2 regions of the Nonomuraea salmonea genome follow, and region 2 is predicted to be linked to the other one. Evidence: riboswitches for the same ligand, from Rfam matches in the RefSeq annotation. Region 2 holds a riboswitch; the other holds the start of a gene.

Region 1 (9,894 bases), on a different contig from region 2:
CCGGTCGGCGGTGGGGTAGGCGACGAGGATGTCGGTGTGGCCGTGCCCGGCGAGCCAGAGCGCCTCGGGCAGGGTGAAGGCCATGAGGCCGCGGAAGCCGTCCATGGCGAGGACGCGGTCGAGGAGTGCCCGGCTGCGTACGGACTTGGTGGCCACCCTGATGGGCTTGCCGGCGGCGCGGCGTACGAGGCCGGCGGCGTTGGCCCGCAGGGCGGCGAGGTCGAGCAGCGCGAACGGCGGTTCGAGGGCGGCGGTGGCCCGGTCGTACCGCTGCCGATCATCCATACCGGCAGCGTATCCGCATATCGGGCAAATGAACATGAGGCTTGTTCGTGTTAGTTGCGGTCCCCGTAATGTTCGGGCAAACCGGCGGCGAGGGCGCGGTACCGCCCCGGCGCCCTGCATGTACGTCTGTCGGTGTGATGACCACGCTTCAGCAGCTCCTGCCCGGTGCCGTCGTCGCCCCGCGGAACACCGGGCTGCGCCGGGCGACCAGGGCGCTGCGGCCGGCGCGTACCGTTCCCGGCGCCCTCGTGGCGCTCACGCTGGCCGCCGGCCTGGGGGCGACCGCGGCCGAGGTGGTCGCCGCGCTGCTCGGCAGGCCGCTCGGCTGGGTGCCGGTCAACGAGCTGATCGAGCTGGCGAGCCGGAGCACCTGGCCGGAGCTGGAGATCGTGGCGATGGGCCTGGCCGGAGCGGGCACGCTCATGCTGCTGCTCGCGATCATGCCGGGACGTACCCGGCTGGTGCCGGTGGAGACCGACGACCCGCTCATCGTCATCGGCATCACCCGCGCGGGCCTGCGCCGCACCCTGCGCGCCGCCGCCCAGCAGGTGGCCGGCGTGGAGCGGGCGAGCGTCAGGCTGCGCCGCCGCACGATCGAGGTCACGGTCATGACCAGCGGGGAGAGCTCGGGGCAGATGCTCAGGCAGGTCGGCACCGTCGTGGGCGACCGCCTGGCCGGCGTCGGCACGCTGAGCACCTGCGAGGTCGTCGTCCGTCTGCGCAGGAGGGCCGCCTGATGCGCCAGTACGCGGGCAACCGGGTGGGCCTCGCCGTCGTCGGGGCGATCCTCCTGGCCCTCGGCGGGTACGCGTGGCTGCGCGGCCAGGACCGCTTCTTCGACCTGCCGCCGGGCGCCAAGGTGCTGCCGGCCGCCGCCAGGAAGACGCTGGCCGAGGAGCCGTGGCCGCTCTGGTTCGTCGCCTTCGCCCTGCTGTTCCTGACCCTGCTGGCGCTGCGCTGGCTGCTGCTCAGCCTCGGCTGGGGCCGCCGCGGCACCCACAACGGCACCGGCACCGCGATGCTGTTCGTCGGGCTCAAGGGCGTGGACGGGCTCGGCAGGGCAGGGGTCCGGGTGGCCGCCGACGGCCTGCGCATCGGCCTGACCTGCCCGGCCGCCGCCGACGTGGGCGCGATCGTGAGCAAGCTGGACCAGGACATCGTGGGGCGGATCCGGCGCGAGGTCCGCGACGACGAGTGCCCCGCCGTGGTCCGCCTGCACGTACGGCGTCAGGTCAGCACTCGATCACGTTGACCGCGAGGCCGCCGCGCGAGGTCTCCTTGTACTTGTCGAGCATGTCGCGGCCGGTGTCGCGCATGGTCTTGATGGCCCGGTCGAGCGAGACGAAGTGCTTGCCGTCGCCGCGCAGCGCGATCCTGGCCGCGGTGATCGCCTTGTTGGAGGCCACCGCGTTGCGCTCGATGCACGGGATCTGCACCAGGCCGCCGATCGGGTCGCAGGTCAGCCCCAGGTTGTGCTCGATGCCGATCTCGGCGGCGTTCTCCACCTGCTCGGGCGTGCCGCCCAGCGCCTCGGTGAGCCCCGCAGAGGCCATCGAGCAGGCCGAGCCCACCTCGCCCTGGCAGCCCACCTCGGCGCCGGAGATCGAGGCGTTCTCCTTGAACAGCACCCCGACCGCGCCCGCCGTCAGCAGGAACCTGATGACGCCGTCGTCGTCGGCGTGCGGGACGAACCGGGTGTAGTAGGTCAGCACGGCCGGGATGATGCCGGCGGCGCCGTTGGTCGGGGCGGTGACGATCCGGCCGCCCGCCGCGTTCTCCTCGTTGACGGCCAGCGCGAACAGCGTCACCCAGTCCATCGCCTGCAACGGGTCCTTCTCCGGCGGCTCGGACTGCAGGCGGCGGTGCAGCTGGTTGGCGCGGCGCTTGACCTTGAGGCCGCCGGGCAGCACGCCCTCCTTGGCGATGCCGCGCGTGACGCACTCGGACATCACCCGCCACAGGTTCATCAGGCCGCCCCTGATCTCCTCCTCGGTGCGGCCGAACGCCTTCTCGTTCTCCAGCATCAGCGCGGAGATCGACAGGCCGGTGGCGGAGCAGTGCTTGAGCAGCTCCTCGGCGGTGGTGAACGGGTAGGGCAGGACGGTGTCGTCGGGCTTGATGCGGTCGGCGCCGGTGGCCTGCTCGTCCACCACGAAGCCGCCGCCGACGGAGAAGTAGACCTTTTCCCGCAGCCGCTCGCCCGAGGCGTCCCAGGCGGTGAAGCGCATGCCGTTGGGGTGCTCGGGCAGCGAGATCTTACGCTCGAAGACGAGGTGCTCGCCGACGACGAACGGGATCTCATGAGTGCCGAAGAGCGGGACCGTGCCCGACTCGCGCATGGCGGCGATGCGGGCGTCCACGGTGTCGACGTCGACCAGCTCCGGCTTTTCGCCCGACAGGCCCAGCAGGACGGCCTTGTCACTGCCGTGGCCCTTGCCGGTCAGGCCGAGCGAGCCGTACAGGATGACCTCCACGCGGGACACCTGGTCGAGCATTCCGTCCTGGTGCAGGCCGCGGGCGAACTTGTGAGCGGCGGCCATCGGGCCGCCCGTGTGGGAGCTCGACGGGCCGATGCCGATCTTGAAGAGGTCGAAGACGCTGATCGCCATTGATGTGCGCCCTTCATGAAGGGCCGGGGCCCGGCTCGGCGGGCCCCGGCGGGTGGGTCAGGAGTCGCCCGCGGTCAGGGCGGTGTACTCCTCAGGCGAGAGCAGCTCCTCGGGGTCGCCCTCCACACGGACCTTGAACATCCAGCCCTCGCCGTACGGGTCGCTGTTGGCCAGGCTCGGGTCGTCCACGACCGCCTGGTTCACCTCGACGACCTCACCGCCGACCGGCGTGTAGATCTCGTTCACCGACTTGGTCGACTCCACCTCGCCGACGGAGTCACCCGGCTCGACGTTGCTGCCGACCTCGGGGAGCTGCACGTAGACGACGTCACCAAGGGAGTCGGCGGCGAAGGCCGTGATGCCGACGGTCACGGTGACGCTGTCCTCGACACCGCGCACCCACTCGTGCTCCTTGGTGTAGCTCAGGTCGTCAGGGATGTTGCTCACTTGTTCCTCCTGTAAAAGGGCAGCTCAACCAGGTCCACAGGTTCATGGCTGCCCCGGATGTCCACAGCCAGGCCTGAATCGGCGCCGGTGTCCACGTAGGCCATCGCGATGGGCTTGCCCAGGCTCTGGGAAGGCGCACCGCTGGTGACCTCGCCGACGACGGCGCCGTCTCGGGTGACCGGGTAACCGTGGCGCGGCACCCGGCGGCCCCGCGCGACCAGGCCGACGAGCCGGCGCCGCGGCTGGTCGTCCTTGACCGCCTCGAGCGCAGACCGGCCGACGAAGTCACCGGGCTTGTCGAATTTCACCACCCTGCCCAGCCCCGCGTCGAACGGGGTCAGCTCCGCGTCGAGCTCGTTGCCGTACAGCGGCATGCCGGCCTCGAGGCGGAGCGTGTCGCGGCTGGACAGGCCCGCGGGCTTGAGCCCGTACGGCTCGCCGGCCGTCATGAGCGCGCCCCAGAGCGGGACGGCGTCCTCGCCCGCGACGAACAGCTCGAAGCCGTCCTCGCCGGTGTAACCGGTACGGGCGATGAGCGCCTGCCGGCCGTCCACCGTGCCGGGCAGGCCGGCGTAGTACTTGAGCCCGGCCAGGTCGGCGTCGGTGAGCGTGGCCAGGATCTCCTGCGCGCGCGGGCCCTGGACGGCGATCAGCGCGTACCGGTCGGAGCGGTCCTCGACCACCGCGTCGTACGCCTTCGCGCGCTCCTGCAGCTCGCGGGCCACCTTCTCGTAGTTGGAGGCGTTCGCCACGACCATGAACTCCTCGTCACCGAGCCGGTAGACGATGAGGTCGTCGAGCACTCCGCCGCGCTCGTTCACGATCATGGTGTAACGGGCCCGGCCGACGGCCAGCGCCGACAGGTGGCCGACCAGCGCGTAGTCGAGCGCCTCGGCGGCCTGCGGGCCGGTCAGGAAGATCTCGCCCATGTGCGACAGGTCGAACAGACCGGCCGCCTCGCGGACGGCCCGGTGCTCGGCGGACTCGCTGCCGTACCGGAGGGGCATGAGCCAGCCGGCGAAGTCGGTCAGGGTGGCGCCGAGGCTCTCGTGAACGTCTCGGAGCGGTGTCGGTCGGGACATTGGACGCACCTCAGGACAGGAGTGGATGCCAGCATCCTCCCCCTCTGTCATCGGTGCCTGAGAGCTTCGCCCGACTTTTGCCGGACTTTCACCTTCGGCGAGGCCGCGAGGGCCTGCTTTCCAGAGACACCGTAGCCGTGCGGTCCTTTGCCTTGAGAGGTTCGCGGGGAGGGCTTGCTCCTTCAGGGGCCCTGACCGGCTGTCAGGGCACTCTCCCGCACGGTTTCGTCGGTGATGTCCGCCAGCCTAGTGGGGATATGGGGCTGTTGTCGCGTTCGCGGTTCAGCAGGCCGCGACCAGCGTCTCGAAGAGCGCCCGATCCTCCGCCACCTCCGGGTGCCACTGCACCGCCATCGCGAACCCGGCGCCCTCCAGCTCCACCGCCTCGATCGTGCCGTCCGCCGCCGTCGCGGTGACCGACAGGCCGGGCGCGAGCCGGTCCACGCCCTGGTGGTGGTAGTGCGGCACCGGCAGCGGCTCCGGCAGCGGCACCGTGCCCAGCGCCTTCGCCAGGCGCGAGCCGGGGACGGGCGTCACCGGCAGGTCGCCGAAGCGGCCAGGGCCTGGGCAGTGGCCGGTGTGGCCCACGACGTCCGGCAGGTGCTGGTGCAGGCTGCCGCCGAGCGCCACGTTCAGCACCTGGAGCCCCCGGCAGATGCCCAGGTAGGGCAGCCCGGCGTCGAGCGCCGCGCGCAGCAGCGCGAACTCCGCCTCGTCGCGGAACTCCCGCACGTAGCCGGTGCGCTCGTGCGGGGCCGCGGCGTACCTGGCCGGGTCGATGTCACCGCCGCCCGCCAGCACGAGCCCGTCCAGCCGGCCCACGAGCGCGGCGGGCTCACCGGCCGGCGGCAGCACGACCGGCTGCCCGCCGGCCGCCGCCACCTTCTCCACGTACGCGTACGGCAGCAGCGCGGCGGGCGTGTCCCGCCACACCGTGAACGTGGCCTGCTCGACGTAGCAGGTGATGCCGATGACCGGACGCCGCATGGCGTGCCCCCCTCTAGAGCGGCGTGACGTACGCGCCGGAGATGCCGCCGTCCACCAGGAACTCGCTGGCCGTGACGAACGAGGCGTCGTCGCTGGCGAGGAACGCCACCGCCGCCGCGATCTCCGACGCCTCCGCGAAGCGGCCGACCGGCACGTGCACCAGCCGCCGCTGCGCCCGCTCCGGGTCCTTGGCGAACAACTCCTGGAGCAGGGGCGTGTTCACCGGGCCTGGACACAGCGCGTTCACTCTGATGCCCTCCCTGGCGAACTGCACACCCAGCTCACGCGACATCGCCAGCACGCCGCCCTTGGAGGCGGTGTAGGAGATCTGCGAGGTCGCCGACCCCATGACCGCCACGAACGACGCCGTGTTGATGATCGAGCCCTTGCCCTGCCGCCGCATGTACGGGATGACGTGCTTGCAGCAGAGATAGACGCTGGTCAGGTTCACCTCCTGGACGCGGCGCCAGGCCTCGATGCCGGTCTCCAGGATCGAGTCGTCGTCGGGCGGCGAGATGCCGGCGTTGTTGAAGGCGATGTCCACGCTGCCGTACGTCTCGTACGCGGTGGCGAACATGCGGACGACGTCGTCCTCGTTCGTGACGTCGGCCCGTACGAACAGGCCGCCGACCTCGCTCGCGGCCTGCTTGCCCGCCGCCTCGTCGACGTCCGCGCAGACGACCTTGGCGCCCTCCTCGGCGAACCGGCGGGCCGTGGCCAGCCCGATGCCGCCCGCCGCTCCCGTGATGACCGCCACCCGATCCTGCAACCGCTGCATCCCGTGTCACTCCGTTGCGATGAAGACGTTCTTGACCTCGGTGAACGCCGCAAGGGCATCCGCGCCGAGCTCCCTGCCGAGTCCGGACTGCTTGAAGCCGCCGAACGGGGTCCAGTAGCGGACGGAGGAGTGGGAGTTGACCGACAGCGCCCCCGACTCGACGGCCCTGGCCACCCGCAGCGCCCGCCCCACGTCGCGGGTCCAGATGGAGCCGCTCAGCCCGTACGGGGTGTCGTTGGCGATGCGGACGGCGTCGGCCTCGTCCTCGAACCTGGCCACCGACAGGACCGGGCCGAAGATCTCCTCGGTGAACGCCCGGTCGGTGACCTCGGGGGTCAGCACGGTGGGCGGGAACCAGTAGCCCCTGCCCTCGGGGCACGAGCCCTGCACGTAGGGGTCGCCGTCGACGAAGCTCGCGACGCGGGCCAGGTGCTCGGCGCTGATGAGCGGGCCCATCTCGGTGGCATCGTCGCGCGGGTCGCCCACCTTGACGCCCAGCACGGCGGGGGCGAGCAGGGACATGAACTCGTCGTACACGCTCGACTGGACGAGCAGGCGGGAGCGGGCGCAGCAGTCCTGGCCCGAGTTGTCGAACACCGCGTACGGCGCCGTCGCCGCCGCCTTCTCCAGGTCGGCGTCGGCGAAGACGATGTTGGCCGACTTGCCGCCCAGCTCCAGCGTCACCCGCTTGACCTGGCGCGCCGCCTTCGCCGCGATCTCCTTGCCCACCTCGGTCGAGCCGGTGAACACGATCTTCGCCACGCCGGGATGCTCGACCAGGCGGGCGCCCGCGACCTCCCCTGCCCCAGGCAGCACCTGGAGCACCCCCTCGGGGAGGCCCGCCGCCAAGGCCAGCTCGGCCAGCCTCAGCGCCGTCAGCGGGGTCCACTCGGCCGGCTTCACGATCACCGTGTTGCCGGCCGCCAGCGCGGGGGCCACGCCCCACGACATGATCAGCATCGGGAAGTTCCACGGCACGATGACCCCGACCACACCGAGCGGCTCGTGGAAGGTGACGTCCACGCCGCCCGCGACCGGGATCTGCCTGCCGTGCTCGCGCTCGGGCGCGCCCGCGTAGAAGTGCAGCACGTCGCGTACGGCGCCGGCCTCCCAGCGGGCGTTGCCGATCGGGTGCCCGGCGTTGGCCAGCTCAAGCTCGGCCAGCTCCGCGCCGTGCGCGTCCACCAGGTCCGCGAACCTGCGCAGCAGCCTCGCCCGGTCACCCGGCGCGACCGCGCGCCAGCCCGCGTACGCCGTCCTGGCACGCTCCACGGCCCGGTCGACCTCGGCCGCGTCGGCGAGTTCGACGTCGGCCAGCACCTCTTCCGTGGCCGGATTCACGATTTTCATGCGAGCCCGTCACATCCGCTCGAAACCACGGAACATCTCCCAGTCCGTCACCGCCGCGTCGAACGCGGCCAGCTCCACCCGCGCGTTGTTGGCGTAGTGCTCGACCACGTCCTCGCCGAACGCCTCCTTGGCCAGCTTCGACCCCTCGAACACGGCCAGCGCCTCGCGCAACGTCGCCGGCACCCGCTCCGCCCCCGAGGCGTAGGCGTTGCCCGCGTACGGATCCTCCAGCGGCAGTTCGGCGTCGATGCCGTGCAGCCCCGCCGCGATCAGCCCCGCCACCGCCAGGTACGGGTTCACGTCGCCGCCCGGCACGCGGTTCTCCACTCGTAGCGACAGGCCGTGGCCGACCAGGCGCAGCGAGCAGGTGCGGTTGTCCACGCCCCACTTGAGCGCCGTGGGGGCGAAGCTGCCGGGCACGAAACGTTTGTAGGAGTTGATGTTGGGCGCGTACAGCAGGGTCAGCTCCCGCATCGCGGCCAGCTGCCCGGCCACGAAACCGGCGCCCAGCTGGGACATCCCGTACGGCCCCTCACCCGCCATCACCGGGTCGCCGTCCACGCTGCGCAGCGAGATGTGGATGTGGCAGGAGTTGCCCTCACGCTGGTTCGGCTTGGCCATGAACGTGATCGACCGGCCCTCCTGGGCGGCGATCTCCTTGGCCCCCGTCTTGTAGATGACGTGGTTGTCGCAGGTCGCCAGCGCCTCGGCGTAGCGGAAGGCGATCTCGTGCTGGCCCAGGTTGCACTCGCCCTTGGCCGACTCGACGTAGAGGCCCGCGCCCTCCATCTCACGCCTGATCCGCCGCAGCAGCTTCTCGACGCGGCCGGTGCCGAGCAGCGAGTAGTCGACGTTGTAGAGGTTCGCGGGGGTCAGATCGCGGTACGCGCGGCGCCAGGCGTCCTCGTAGGTGTCGTCGTAGATGACGAACTCCAGCTCCGTGCCGACGTACGCGGCCAGGCCGCGCTCCTGCAGCCGGGCGAGCTGGCGGCGCAGGATCTGGCGCGGCGAGGCGGTCACCTCGGCGCCGCCCTCCCATGCGAGGTCGGCCATGACCAGCGCGGTTCCCTCGTGCCAGGGCACCCGGCGCAGCGTCGAAAGGTCGGGCTTCATGACGAAGTCGCCGTAGCCCCGCTCCCAGGACGACATGGCGTAACCCGGGACGGTGTTCATGTCCACGTCGACGGCCAGCAGGTAGTTGCAGCCCTCTGAGCCGTGCTGCAGCACCTCGTCGAGGAAGTAGCGCGCCGACAGCCGCTTGCCCTGCAACCTGCCCTGCATGTCGGCGATCGCGAGGAGCACGGTGTCGATCCGGCCGGCGGCGATGTCGTCGCGCAGCTCGGTCACGGACAGGAACCCGCTGCTCGCTCGATCGCTCACGCTACGTCGCTCCGATCTGGCCTGACGCGCTTTCCCGCTGATTGGGCTAGTCTCAGACCATTGATGTGCATGGTGGGATCACTTGTCAAGGCCTGAGGACACGTTGGACGAGTCGGCGCGTTTGATGACGGTGTTGCGGCCGGTCAGGGCCGGCAACGCCTTCGAGGAGACGGTCGAGCGGCTGCTCCAGGCGATCAAGCTCGGCGTCGTCCCGCCGGGGGGCAAACTGCCGCCCGAGCGCGAGCTCGCCGTCCAGCTCGGCATCAGCCGGGTCACCTTGCGTGAGGCCATCAGGGCGCTGTCCGACGCCGGATACCTCGACGTGCGCAGGGGCCGCTATGGCGGGGCCTTCGTGACGTACCGGCCGCCCGAGCCCGACGCGGGCAAGGCCCGCGAGGCCCTCCAGGAGATGGGAGCCGACGAGCTGTCCGACGCGCTCACCTTCCGGCTCGCCGTCGAATGCGGCGCCGCCCAGGTGCTCGCCGCCTCGCCGCTCGGCGACGCCACCCGCGAGGCGCTGCTGCGCCGCCTCACCGAGCTGAACGCCGCCGGTCTCGACGACTACCGCCGCCTCGACACCGCCTTCCACCTGTCGATCGCCGAGCTGACCGGCTCGTCCCTGCTCGCCGCCAGCTGCGCCGACGCCCGCTCCCGGGTCAGCGGCCTGCTCGACGCCATCCCCATGCTGCAGGTCAACCTCGACCACGCCGCCGTCCAGCACCGGGCCATCGTGGACGCCATCCTCGCCGCCGACCCCGACGCCGCCAGGCGGGCCGTCGCCGAGCACCTGGAGGGCACCGCCGCGCTGCTGCGCGCGTTCCTGGCGTGACCCGACCGGTTTGCGCGGCTCGTACCATCGATCTCAAGGGTCATGGGGCACTGGTTTCAGCACAGCATCGTCGCCACAGGACGGCTTCCGCTGTTCTGCTACTTCGTCATGCTCATCGTGGCCTTCATCGCCACCCGCATCAACGTG
Region 2 (9,894 bases):
GCCTGCCGGAATAAGACCAGGGGCGGGGCGGTTGCCTATGTGGGCGATCCGCCCCTTTTCACCCCGCATCGATGCGCACGGGAACAAATGACGGCGATTGGCGTTATTGATACTGGTGCGCCGTGCGGACGCGAACCCGCCCCACCACAACCTGCCTGATCGCTTCCACTCCGTACGGAGGAGGTGTCCTCATGCCCAGAACCGCCGTGGCGACCCCACCCGTAACTCTCGACCAGCTGATTGAACGAGGGCGAAACCAGGGTCACCTCTCTCTGGCGGAGCTGCGTGACGCTTTCGCGGAGGCCGGTATCAGCCCCTCTGAAGGCCGCACGATCCTGCGCGAACTGTCAGAGGCCGGCGTGAGCCTGGCCGCCGAGAACGAGCCGTCGCTCAGCACCACCGCCCCCACGCCCAAGAAGGCCACCACCAGGAAGAGCACCTCGCGGGCAAAGACTACCGGCCGCAAGGCCGGCGAGGCAAAAACCTCCGCGAAGACGCAGACGGGCTCCGAAACGAAGCCTGAGCACGTGGAGGACGTCCCCGAGGACCTCGCCGTCAACGGTGAGGACCCCGACGTCGACAACGAGCCGCTCGACCTGGACGACACCGCGTCCGTCATGGGCGACTCGGTGCACACCTACCTCAAGTCCATCGGCCGCCGCACCCTGCTCACCGCCGCCCAGGAGGTCGAGCTGGCCCGGCGCATCGAGGCCGGCCTCTACGCCGAGTACAAGCTGGAGACCCAGCCCGACCTGCCCGAATCCATGTGCGAGGACCTCCACCTCGTCGTCGAGGACGGCAAGCAGGCCAAGGACCACATGCTGGAGGCCAACCTGCGCCTCGTGGTGTCGGTGGCCAAGAAGTACACCGACCGCGGCATGTCCCTGCTGGACGTCGTCCAGGAGGGCAACCTGGGCCTCATCAGGGCCGTGGAGAAGTTCGACTACACCAAGGGCTTCAAGTTCTCCACGTACGCGATGTGGTGGATCAGGCAGGCCATCCAGCGCGGCTTCGCCGACTCCGCCAGGACGATCCGGCTGCCCGTACACGTGCTGGAGATGCTGTCCAAGCTGTCGCGGGTCGAGCGTGACATGCACCAGCGGCTGGGCCGCGAGCCCACGCCCGAGGAGCTGGCCGTCGAGCTCGACAAGACGCCCGACCAGATCGAGGAACTGCTGCGCACCAGCCGGCAGCCCATCTCCCTCAACGCGACGATCGGCGAGGACGGCGAGACCACGATCGGCGACCTCATCGAGGACGTCGACTCCCCCGAGGCTTCGGAGATCGTCGACCGCCAGCTGCTGGGCGACCAACTGCGCGGCGTGCTCGACAACCTCTCGCCGCGCGAGTCGAAGATCATGGCCCTGCGCTTCGGCCTCGTGGACGGCAAGCCGCACACCCTCGACGAGATCGGCAAGCACCTGGGACTGACGAGGGAGCGAATCCGCCAGCTCGAGAAGGAGTCGCTCTCCAAGCTCCGCCACCCCAGCAACACCCGCCCACTCCTGGACTGGGCAAGCTAGCACCACCCGCCCGGCCCGATCGGGCGTACACATGCGAAGAGCCCCGGTGACCCCACCGGGGCTCTTCGTCGTTCACGACCCTGACCGCCGAAGCGCCGTCAGGGCCGCGGGAGAGTCAGCGGGCGGCGGGGACGCGCGACGGGACGTGCGGGATGCCCCAGAGGCGGTTCTCCTCGCGCAGCGTGCGCAGCCGGTTGACCTCGGCCGTCCACATGGCGCCCTCGGGCGTCGCCCTGGCCTTGCGCCGGGCGATCCGGTCGTCGTAGGCCTTCACCCCGAACGTGGCCCGCTGCCCCGCCTCGGCGGCACGCAGCGCCTCGGTCAGCGCGCGGTCGAACGCCAGCCCCGCGGCACGCAGCTCGACCTCGTCGGCGTCGGCGGCCCGCAGCTCCCGCAGCGTGCGCTCGGCCTCCCTGGCCTTGTCGAGCAACTCGGGGAAGCTCTTGGCTATCTCCTGGTCCGCGTGGTAGCGGACCTCTGCCTCCCGGCTCACCCGCGGACGGAAAAACGCCATCGACCCGGCCCTTTCACACTGTCGGTACTCGTTCAACCGCCAAGGTTACGCCGTCCCGCGACACGTGCGGAAATCGCCCCGGCGCCAGCGCCTTTACATAGTAAGATGATCAGCATGCCCGCCAAGAGACCTCCGGTCCCCCTCTCCCGCGAGCGGATCATCGAGGCCGCGCTGCACATCGCCGACAGCCAGGGCCTGCGCCGCCTCACGATGCGCCGGCTGGGCGACGCGCTGCAGGTCGAGGCGATGGCCATCTACCACCACCTGCCCCGGGGCAAAGAGGCGCTGATGGACGCGCTGGCCGAGCACGTCACGGCCGTCCACGTCGAGCCAGGCCCGACCTGGCAGGAGACGGCCAAGGCGTGGTGCCGGGCGAGCAGGGAGCTGCTGCGCGACCACCCCGGCGTGCTGGCCCTGGCGCTCACCAAGCCGCCCAAGGGCGCCACCATGATCACGATCAGGGAGCAGATCGACCAGCTCACCGACGCCGGCCTGCCGGACGCCGCCGAGGCCGTGCGCGCGCTGCGGGCCTTCGTCTTCGGCAGCGTGGCGGTCGAGGTGCAGCAGTCGGGCTGGGCGGACCCCGAAGTCGATGAATGGGTCAGGCGGGACGAAAGAGCCGATGTGGACTTCGAGCGCGGACTCGACGCTCTTCTCAAGGGTTTGCAAACGTGATGCGCGTGGCGCGCTTGGCCGGTTATCCTGCATAAGGCACGCTGTGTCGAAGGTCACACGGTTCGGGGACCCTCCTGTAACAGTCCTAACGGACTATGTCGAAACGTGTGACTTAGGTCGCACACTTGCCAGCACAACTACCCGAGCCGGCTCCCGCCCCTCCATCACGGGAGCATCCCACGAGATATCGGAGGCACGCCGATGTGCCCGCACGACCCGGCCTGTCCGGATGCCGAGGCGCCGGACCGCGAAGCGGCCCGCACCCTCGCCAGCCACCCCGAACAGGGGTGGAGCCTGCTCTGCAACGGCGTCGTCCTGTTCGAGGACACCGGAGAGCTCCTGCCCAGCGGCACCGCCATCGCTCCGCACCGCCCTGTCGTAGGCGCGGCCTGACCTCAAAGTCGGGCGCCGGGACACGCCGCCCCGGCACCACCGCCACCGGCCCGCCGAGGCGCGGCCGGACCCGCTGAGGCGCGGCGACGAGCGGCCGGCCGAGTGACCACACCTCCCGGCCGCCACCCCGCCCCCACGAACAGCGAAACGAGCGCCCGAACCTCCCGGCCTGGACGCCGCCTCTGTCGAAGAATCAGGCGGCCCGTACGTAGCTCCCGAGGGCTAGGCGTATCGGGTGATCCATTGTGCGACGATCTCGCCCACCCGGGCGGGGTCCCGTTTCAGGTCGTGCCCCTCCCCCGGCAGCACCACCAGCCGGGTCGCGTCCGCCGCGTCGGGCACACCGAACGGGTCGCGATCGCCGTTCACCACCAGCACGTCCACCCCGGCCGCACGCAGCTCGTCGGCGCGGGACCGTTCGGGCTTGCCCGGCGGGTGCAGCGGAAAGGCCAGCGCCACCACGGCGGCCGCGCCGACGGCCTCGGCCGTACGGCAGGCCACCCGCGCCCCGTTGCTCCGCCCGCCCTGCACGAGCGGCAGGTCCGGCAGGCGCTTGCGCAGCTCGTCCAGGACAACCTCCCACGCCTCGTCCTGCCGGGCGGGCGAGCCGGGCGCCCGCGCCCCCGCCACCCGGAACGCCTGCGTCACCCGGACCACCGTCGCCCCGGCCCCCAACGCCGCCGCGCGCACGGCCAGCAGGTCGGGCGCGTCCACGGTGCCGGCCGAGCCGTGGGTCAGCACCAGCAGCAGCCGCGGGTCGCCGGCCTCGTCGATCTCGGCCAGCGCCGGCCCTCTCGGGGTCATCACCTGCATGGCAGCACCGTACCTGCGAAGGATCCCGCGCTAGCTCTCAGGTCGGATGACGGCGCGCCGAGATGGGAGCATGATGGATCTCATGCCAGAAAAATCCCTCCGGGACGACTTGCAGGCCACGCTCGAAGCTCGTCGTGATCTGGGCCCGGAGTACGAGGCCGCCCTCATCGACGCGTTCGTCGAGCGCCTCGACGCCACCATCGCCCACCGCGTGCACGCCGAGCTCGAACGGCACGACGCCGTTCCCAGGGGGAAGCAGACCAGCCCGGCCGCGCCGATGGTGCCCATCGTCCTCGGCTCGCTGGCTCTCGGCATCCCGCTGACCGGGGTCGCAGGGGCGACCGCGGGCGGCTATGGCCTGGTGATCGCCTGGCTCGCGATCGTCGTCGTCAACGTGGCAGCAGCCGCCGCCGTCATGCGCCGCCGCTGAGAGTCCCCGTGACCAGGCCGCTGCTCAAGCGCCACCGAACGCCGCGACCAGACCCAGGCCGCACGCCCGGCATCCTCCGCCACTGAGCCGCCCGTGCCCGGACGCGGGGGCGCGGCCGTCCGGCGCGGGTCTGAGTCGGTCTCAGCGGGAATCAGGCGTCGCGGTGGTAGCGGAGGCGGACTTCGGCGGCGAGGGCCTCGTTCTCGTGTTCCAGCCCGTACGTCCACACCCGGTCGGCGTCGTCCGCCCGCCCGCGTAGCGGCAGGGTGCGGGCCAGGAGCTCGATGGCGAGAGCGCCGGTCCGGGCGTCGGCGCCGCCTTCGACGCTCTCGGCGAACTCCGCGCAGGCGAGCTCCAGATGCGCGATGCCGAGCTGCACCCGCAGCCCCGGCACCTCGTCCTCGGGCGCGAACTCCAGGGCGTCCAGCAGCACCTCGGCCGCCGCCCCTGGCTCTCCGTGCTCGACCATCAGGTCGGCGAGCCGCTGGGCGGCGTGCGCACCGACCCGCTCGTCCCCCGCCTGCATGCCGGCCTCCATGGCCGCGCGCAGCTCCTTCTCGGCCTCCTCCAGGTTGCCGTCGCGGACGGCGAGCCGGGCCAGGGCGAGGTGGGCGAGCGGCACGTACGCGGGCGTGCCCACCCCCAGCACGGCCTGCCAGGCGGCCCTGGCCTGCTCGTCGCGCTCCTCGCGCTCGAACCCCTGGGCGAGATGGCAGGCGGCCTGGGCGGCGTATTCGGGGTGGCCGGTGGCCAGCGCGGTCCTGGCGGCCTTCCTGGCGGCCTCGACGTCGCCGCGCTGCTCCAGCACGACGGCGAGGCCCACGGCGGCCTGGGCCCTGTCGGGCTCGTCGGGGTCGCCGGCCAGCTCGCCCAGGATGGCCGCGGCGGCGTCGAGGTCGCCGCGTTCGGCCAGGCGGCGGGCGGTGTCGAGAGGTGAGGTCTCCAGCTCTGAGGACGTCAACGGAGCTCCTTGTGGGGACGGTCGCCCTGAGCCTAACGACTTCGAGCGATCATGTCTGCTCACTTGACGCCCTGCGAATGGCGGGCGGGTGGGAGCCCCGCCCGCCAGGAGCCGCTCAGTCCTCGTACGCCTCCAGCGGCGGGCAGGAGCACACCAGGTTGCGGTCGCCGTAGGCCTGGTCGATGCGGCGCACCGGCACCCAGTACTTGCCCTCGCGCAGCGACGGCACCGGGTAGGCGGCCTCGCTGCGGCTGTAGGGGTGCGGCCACTCGTCGGCGCTGACCGACTCGGCCGTGTGCGGCGCGTTGCGCAGCGGGTTGTCGGTCTTGTCGTAGTGGCCCGAGGCCACCTTGGCGATCTCGCCGCGGATGGCGATCATGGCGTCCACGAACCGGTCGAGCTCGGCGAGGTCCTCGCTCTCAGTGGGCTCGATCATCAGCGTGCCGGCCACGGGGAACGACATGGTCGGCGCGTGGAAACCGTAGTCGATGAGGCGCTTGGCCACGTCGTCCACGGTGACGCCGGTCTCCTTGGTGATCTGCCGCAGGTCGATGATGCACTCGTGCGCGACCAGGCCGCCGCGGCCGGTATAGAGAACCGGGTAGTGCGGGGCCAGCCGGCGGGCGAGGTAGTTGGCCGACAGGATGGCCTGCTGCGTGGCGGCGGTGAGCCCCTCGGCGCCCATCATCCTGACGTACGCGTACGAGATGGGCAGGATGCCGGCCGACCCGTACGGCGCCGCGGAGACGGGCCCGACCGGCGTGCCGCCGCGCAGCGGGTGGCCGGGCAGGTAGGGGGCCAGGTGGGCGCGGACCGCGACGGGCCCGACGCCGGGGCCGCCGCCGCCGTGCGGGATGCAGAAGGTCTTGTGCAGGTTGAGGTGGGACACGTCGGCCCCGAACTCGCCCGGCTTGGCCAGGCCGACGAGGGCGTTGAGGTTGGCGCCGTCGACGTAGACCTGGCCGCCGGCCTCGTGCACCTTGGCGCAGACCTCGGTGATGGACTCCTCGTACACGCCGTGCGTGGACGGGTACGTCACCATGATCGCGGCCAGCGCGTCGCGGTGCTTGCCGATCTTGGCGTCGAGGTCGGTCAGGTCCACGTTGCCGTCGTCGTCGCAGGCCACGACGACGACCCGCATGCCGGCCATGACGGCGCTGGCGGCGTTGGTGCCGTGGGCGGAGGACGGGATGAGGCAGACGTCGCGCTCGCCCTCGCCGTTGGCGCGGTGGTAGGCGCGGATGGCCAGCAGCCCGGCGAACTCGCCCTGGGAGCCGGCGTTCGGCTGGATGGAGACGGCGTCGTAGCCGGTCACCTCGGCCAGCCAGCTCTCCAGCGTGCCGATCAGCTCGCGGTAGCCCTCGGACTGCGCCTCGGGGGCGTAGGGGTGCACGGCCGCGAACTCCGGCCAGGTGATGGGCTCCATCTCGGTGGTCGCGTTCAGCTTCATCGTGCAGGAGCCGAGCGGGATCATCGACCGGTCGAGCGCGATGTCCTTGTCCTGGAGCCTGCGCAGGTAGCGCAGCATCGCGGTCTCGGAGCGGTGCTGGTGGAAGACCGGGTGGGTGAGGTAGTCGCTCTCGCGCAGCAGCGTGCCGGGCAGCGCGTCGGGGGCCTGCTCGGGCTCCATGCCGCCGGTCACGCCGCCGGTCACGCCGCCGGTCACGCCGAACGCGGCGCGTACGGCGGCCAGCTCGCCGGCGCCGGTCTTCTCGTCGCAGGCGACGGAGACGTGGTCGGCGTCCACCTGCCAGAGGTTGACGCCCCGCTCGGCGGCGGCGGCCACGACCTCGGCGGCCCTGCCGGGCACGCGGGCGAGCACGGTGTCGAAGAACTCGCCGTGCACGACCTCGACGCCGGCGCCCTTGAGGCTCTCGGCCAGGGCGGTGGCGTGGCGGTGCACCCGGCGGGCGATGCCGCGCAGGCCCTCGGGGCCGTGGTAGACGGCGTACATGCTCGCGATGACGGCCAGCAGCACCTGGGCGGTGCAGATGTTGCTGGTGGCCTTCTCGCGGCGGATGTGCTGCTCGCGGGTCTGCAGGGCCAGCCGGTACGCGGGGTCGCCGTCGGCGTCCACGGACACGCCGACCAGGCGGCCGGGGAGCTGGCGCTGCAGCCCCTCGCGTACGGACATGTACGCCGCGTGCGGCCCGCCGAACCCGAACGGCACGCCGAAGCGCTGCGAGGACCCGACGGCGATGTCGGCGCCCAGCTCGCCCGGGGCCGTGATCAGCGTCAGGGCCAGCAGGTCGGCGGCGGCCACGACGAGCGCGCCGGCCTCGTGCGCGGCGGCGGCCACGGCGCGGAAGTCGCGCAGCCGCCCGGAGGCGCCCGGGTACTGCACGAGGACGCCGAAGCACTCGGGCAGCTCGCCGTCCAGCGAGTGCTCGACGAGCGTGATGCCGAGCGGCTCCGCCCTGGTGGCGAGCACGGCCTTGGTCTGCGGCAGCGCGTCGGCGTCCACCACGAACACGTCGCTCTTGCTCTTGCCGGCCCGCCGGGCCAGCGTCATGGCCTCGGCCGCGGCGGTGCCCTCGTCCAGCAGGGACGCGCCGGCAACGGGCAGGCCGGTCAGGTCGGAGACGACGGTCTGGAAGTTCAGCAGCGCCTCGAGCCGGCCCTGCGAGATCTCCGGCTGGTACGGCGTGTAGGCGGTGTACCAGCCCGGGTTCTCCAGCAGGTTGCGGCGGATGACGGCGGGGGTGACGGTGTCGTAGTAGCCCAGGCCGATCATGGAGGTGAGCACCTGGTTGCGGCCGGCCAGGGCGCGCAGCTCGGCGATGGCCTCGGCCTCGCCGATGGCGGCGGGCAGCCTGAGCCGGTCCTTGACCCTGATCGACTCGGGCACGGCGACGGCCACGAGGTCGGCGACGGACTCGAAGCCCACGGCCTCGAGCATGCGCTGCTGCTCGGGCTCGGAGGGGCCGATATGCCTGGACGAGAACGGCGGAGCTGACAGATCGGTCATGGGGTGTGCCTCCCGAGGCTTACGGAGACCGGCGCCGGGGCGCGGGCGAGTGCCGGATCTCCCCCTCTGTCAGCGCGGCCCCACGTGGTGTGCCGCGACCTGAGAGCTTCACCCCTGCGCAGGGCTTGCACCGTCGGTGAGGCACGCCTGGCGGGCGCGCCTGCTTTCCAGAGTTGCCTCGCCCGAGCGGTACCGGTTGCCTGAGAGATTCCGGGGAGGGTTGCTCCTTCGGCGCCCCGGACCGGAAGGACCGGGGACTCTCCCGCACGGGGTCGTCAGCCTTGCTGTCCTAGATTACTACGGTAAGCCGGGATTGCCGTGCACCGCACCCGCCGTTCCGGGCGCACTTCGCCGCAGGTCCGGCGGTGAGGGCCGGACCGCGGGTGACGCTCCGTCGCCGCTTCGCGCCGGTGCGTGCCCTGCCCTGGGCAGCGTGCGACCCGGCGCGAACGTGAGAAACGGAATCAGGTCAGCCGATGCGGCGGGCGCGCCGCCTGCGGGCCAGTTCGTCAGCGGGGTGGTCGGCCGGGACGGTGTCCTCGACCGCCGCGCGTTCCCCCGGCAGCTCCGCGAGGGAGCCCTCGACCTCCCGCCAGACCCGGCCGAGCGCGATGCCGAACACGCCCTGCCCGCCCTGGAGAAGATCTATGACCTCGTCCGCCGAGGTGCACTCGTAGACGCTGACGCCGTCGCTCATGAGCGTGATCTGGGCGAGGTCGGCGACCCCGCGGTCACGCAGGTGCTGGACTGCCGTACGGATCTGCTGCAGCGACACCCCGGTGTCGAGGAGCCGCTTGACGACCTTGAGCACCAGGATGTCGCGGAAGCTGTAGAGCCGCTGCGAGCCCGAGCCGTGCGCGGCCCTGATCGTGGGCTCCACCAGGCCCGTGCGCGCCCAGTAGTCGAGCTGCCTGTAGGTGATGCCGGCCGCGGCGCAGGCCGTGGGCCCGCGGTATCCGATGTCGTCCGGCAGCGCCGTCGGCTGCTCGTCGAAGAGCAGGCCCTGCTCCCCGGCACGCTGCCGCGCGCTCTCGCGCCGCACCGGATCTTCCTGGCCGGCCGTCTTTCCCTCGCCGCTGCTGACCGCCACGCGGACCTCCGGCTTTCTCTCATCCCGTGGCCTGATCTGGGGGTTCGTAAAAGGCGGCCACGGGTTTCACTTGCACCGTAGGACCGTGACCATGCTCAGTCAACGATCCGGCTCGGCGCGTCGTGAAGCGTAAATGCACTGAAATACCTACCCCGCCCTGCCGAAGTCCTCGGGAGTGATCGTGTCAAGGAACTCCCTGAACTTCTCCACCTCGTCCTCCTGGTCGTCGGGGATGATCACCCCGGCCTCCTGGACGACCTCTTCGCTGGCGAAGATGCGCGCCCCCGTGCGCAGGGCGAGCGCGATCGAGTCGGACGGCCGCGCGCTCACCTCCACGCCGTTGGAGAAGACCAGGTCGGCGAAGAAGATGCCGTCGCGCAGGGCGACGATGTTGACCGCGCGCAAGCCGACACCCAGGGCGCTCAGCACGTCCCGGAAGAGATCATGGGTGAGCGGCCGCGGCGGCGGCTCCTCCGCCTGGGCCAGGGCGATGGCCGTGGCCTCGGTCATGCCGATCCATATAGGAA

What was found. Region 2 has a riboswitch for glycine ahead of gcvP (aminomethyl-transferring glycine dehydrogenase). Riboswitches for the same ligand answer to the same signal wherever they lie in the genome.
Region 1: another riboswitch for glycine. It lies ahead of gcvT (glycine cleavage system aminomethyltransferase GcvT); the one in region 2 lies ahead of gcvP (aminomethyl-transferring glycine dehydrogenase).

The regions. Positions count from the first base shown of each region.
Region 1 is NZ_JBHMCF010000003.1:163,419-173,312, reverse strand. It holds gene ACFFR3_RS02015 (alanine racemase) at 1-285, opposite strand, end outside; gene ACFFR3_RS02010 (DUF6286 domain-containing protein) at 423-1,022, shown strand; gene ACFFR3_RS02005 (hypothetical protein) at 1,022-1,537, shown strand; gene ACFFR3_RS02000 (L-serine ammonia-lyase) at 1,518-2,894, opposite strand; gene gcvH (glycine cleavage system protein GcvH) at 2,952-3,341, opposite strand; gene gcvT (glycine cleavage system aminomethyltransferase GcvT) at 3,338-4,423, opposite strand; glycine riboswitch at 4,466-4,549, opposite strand; glycine riboswitch at 4,554-4,651, opposite strand; gene ACFFR3_RS01985 (gamma-glutamyl-gamma-aminobutyrate hydrolase family protein) at 4,706-5,410, opposite strand; gene ACFFR3_RS01980 (3-oxoacyl-ACP reductase) at 5,424-6,188, opposite strand; gene ACFFR3_RS01975 (aldehyde dehydrogenase family protein) at 6,195-7,538, opposite strand; gene ACFFR3_RS01970 (glutamine synthetase family protein) at 7,548-8,918, opposite strand; gene ACFFR3_RS01965 (FadR/GntR family transcriptional regulator) at 9,043-9,747, shown strand; gene ACFFR3_RS01960 (hypothetical protein) at 9,790-9,894, shown strand, end outside.
Region 2 is NZ_JBHMCF010000011.1:47,276-57,169, forward strand. It holds gene ACFFR3_RS10730 (hypothetical protein) at 1-14, shown strand, start outside; gene ACFFR3_RS10735 (RNA polymerase sigma factor) at 192-1,523, shown strand; gene ACFFR3_RS10740 (hypothetical protein) at 1,639-2,016, opposite strand; gene ACFFR3_RS10745 (TetR/AcrR family transcriptional regulator C-terminal domain-containing protein) at 2,152-2,712, shown strand; gene ACFFR3_RS10750 (DUF5999 family protein) at 2,914-3,105, shown strand; gene ACFFR3_RS10755 (alpha/beta hydrolase family protein) at 3,328-3,918, opposite strand; gene ACFFR3_RS10760 (hypothetical protein) at 4,001-4,348, shown strand; gene ACFFR3_RS10765 (tetratricopeptide repeat protein) at 4,500-5,309, opposite strand; gene gcvP (aminomethyl-transferring glycine dehydrogenase) at 5,425-8,277, opposite strand; glycine riboswitch at 8,455-8,552, opposite strand; gene ACFFR3_RS10775 (MerR family transcriptional regulator) at 8,747-9,367, opposite strand; gene ACFFR3_RS10780 (bifunctional nuclease family protein) at 9,515-9,894, opposite strand, start outside.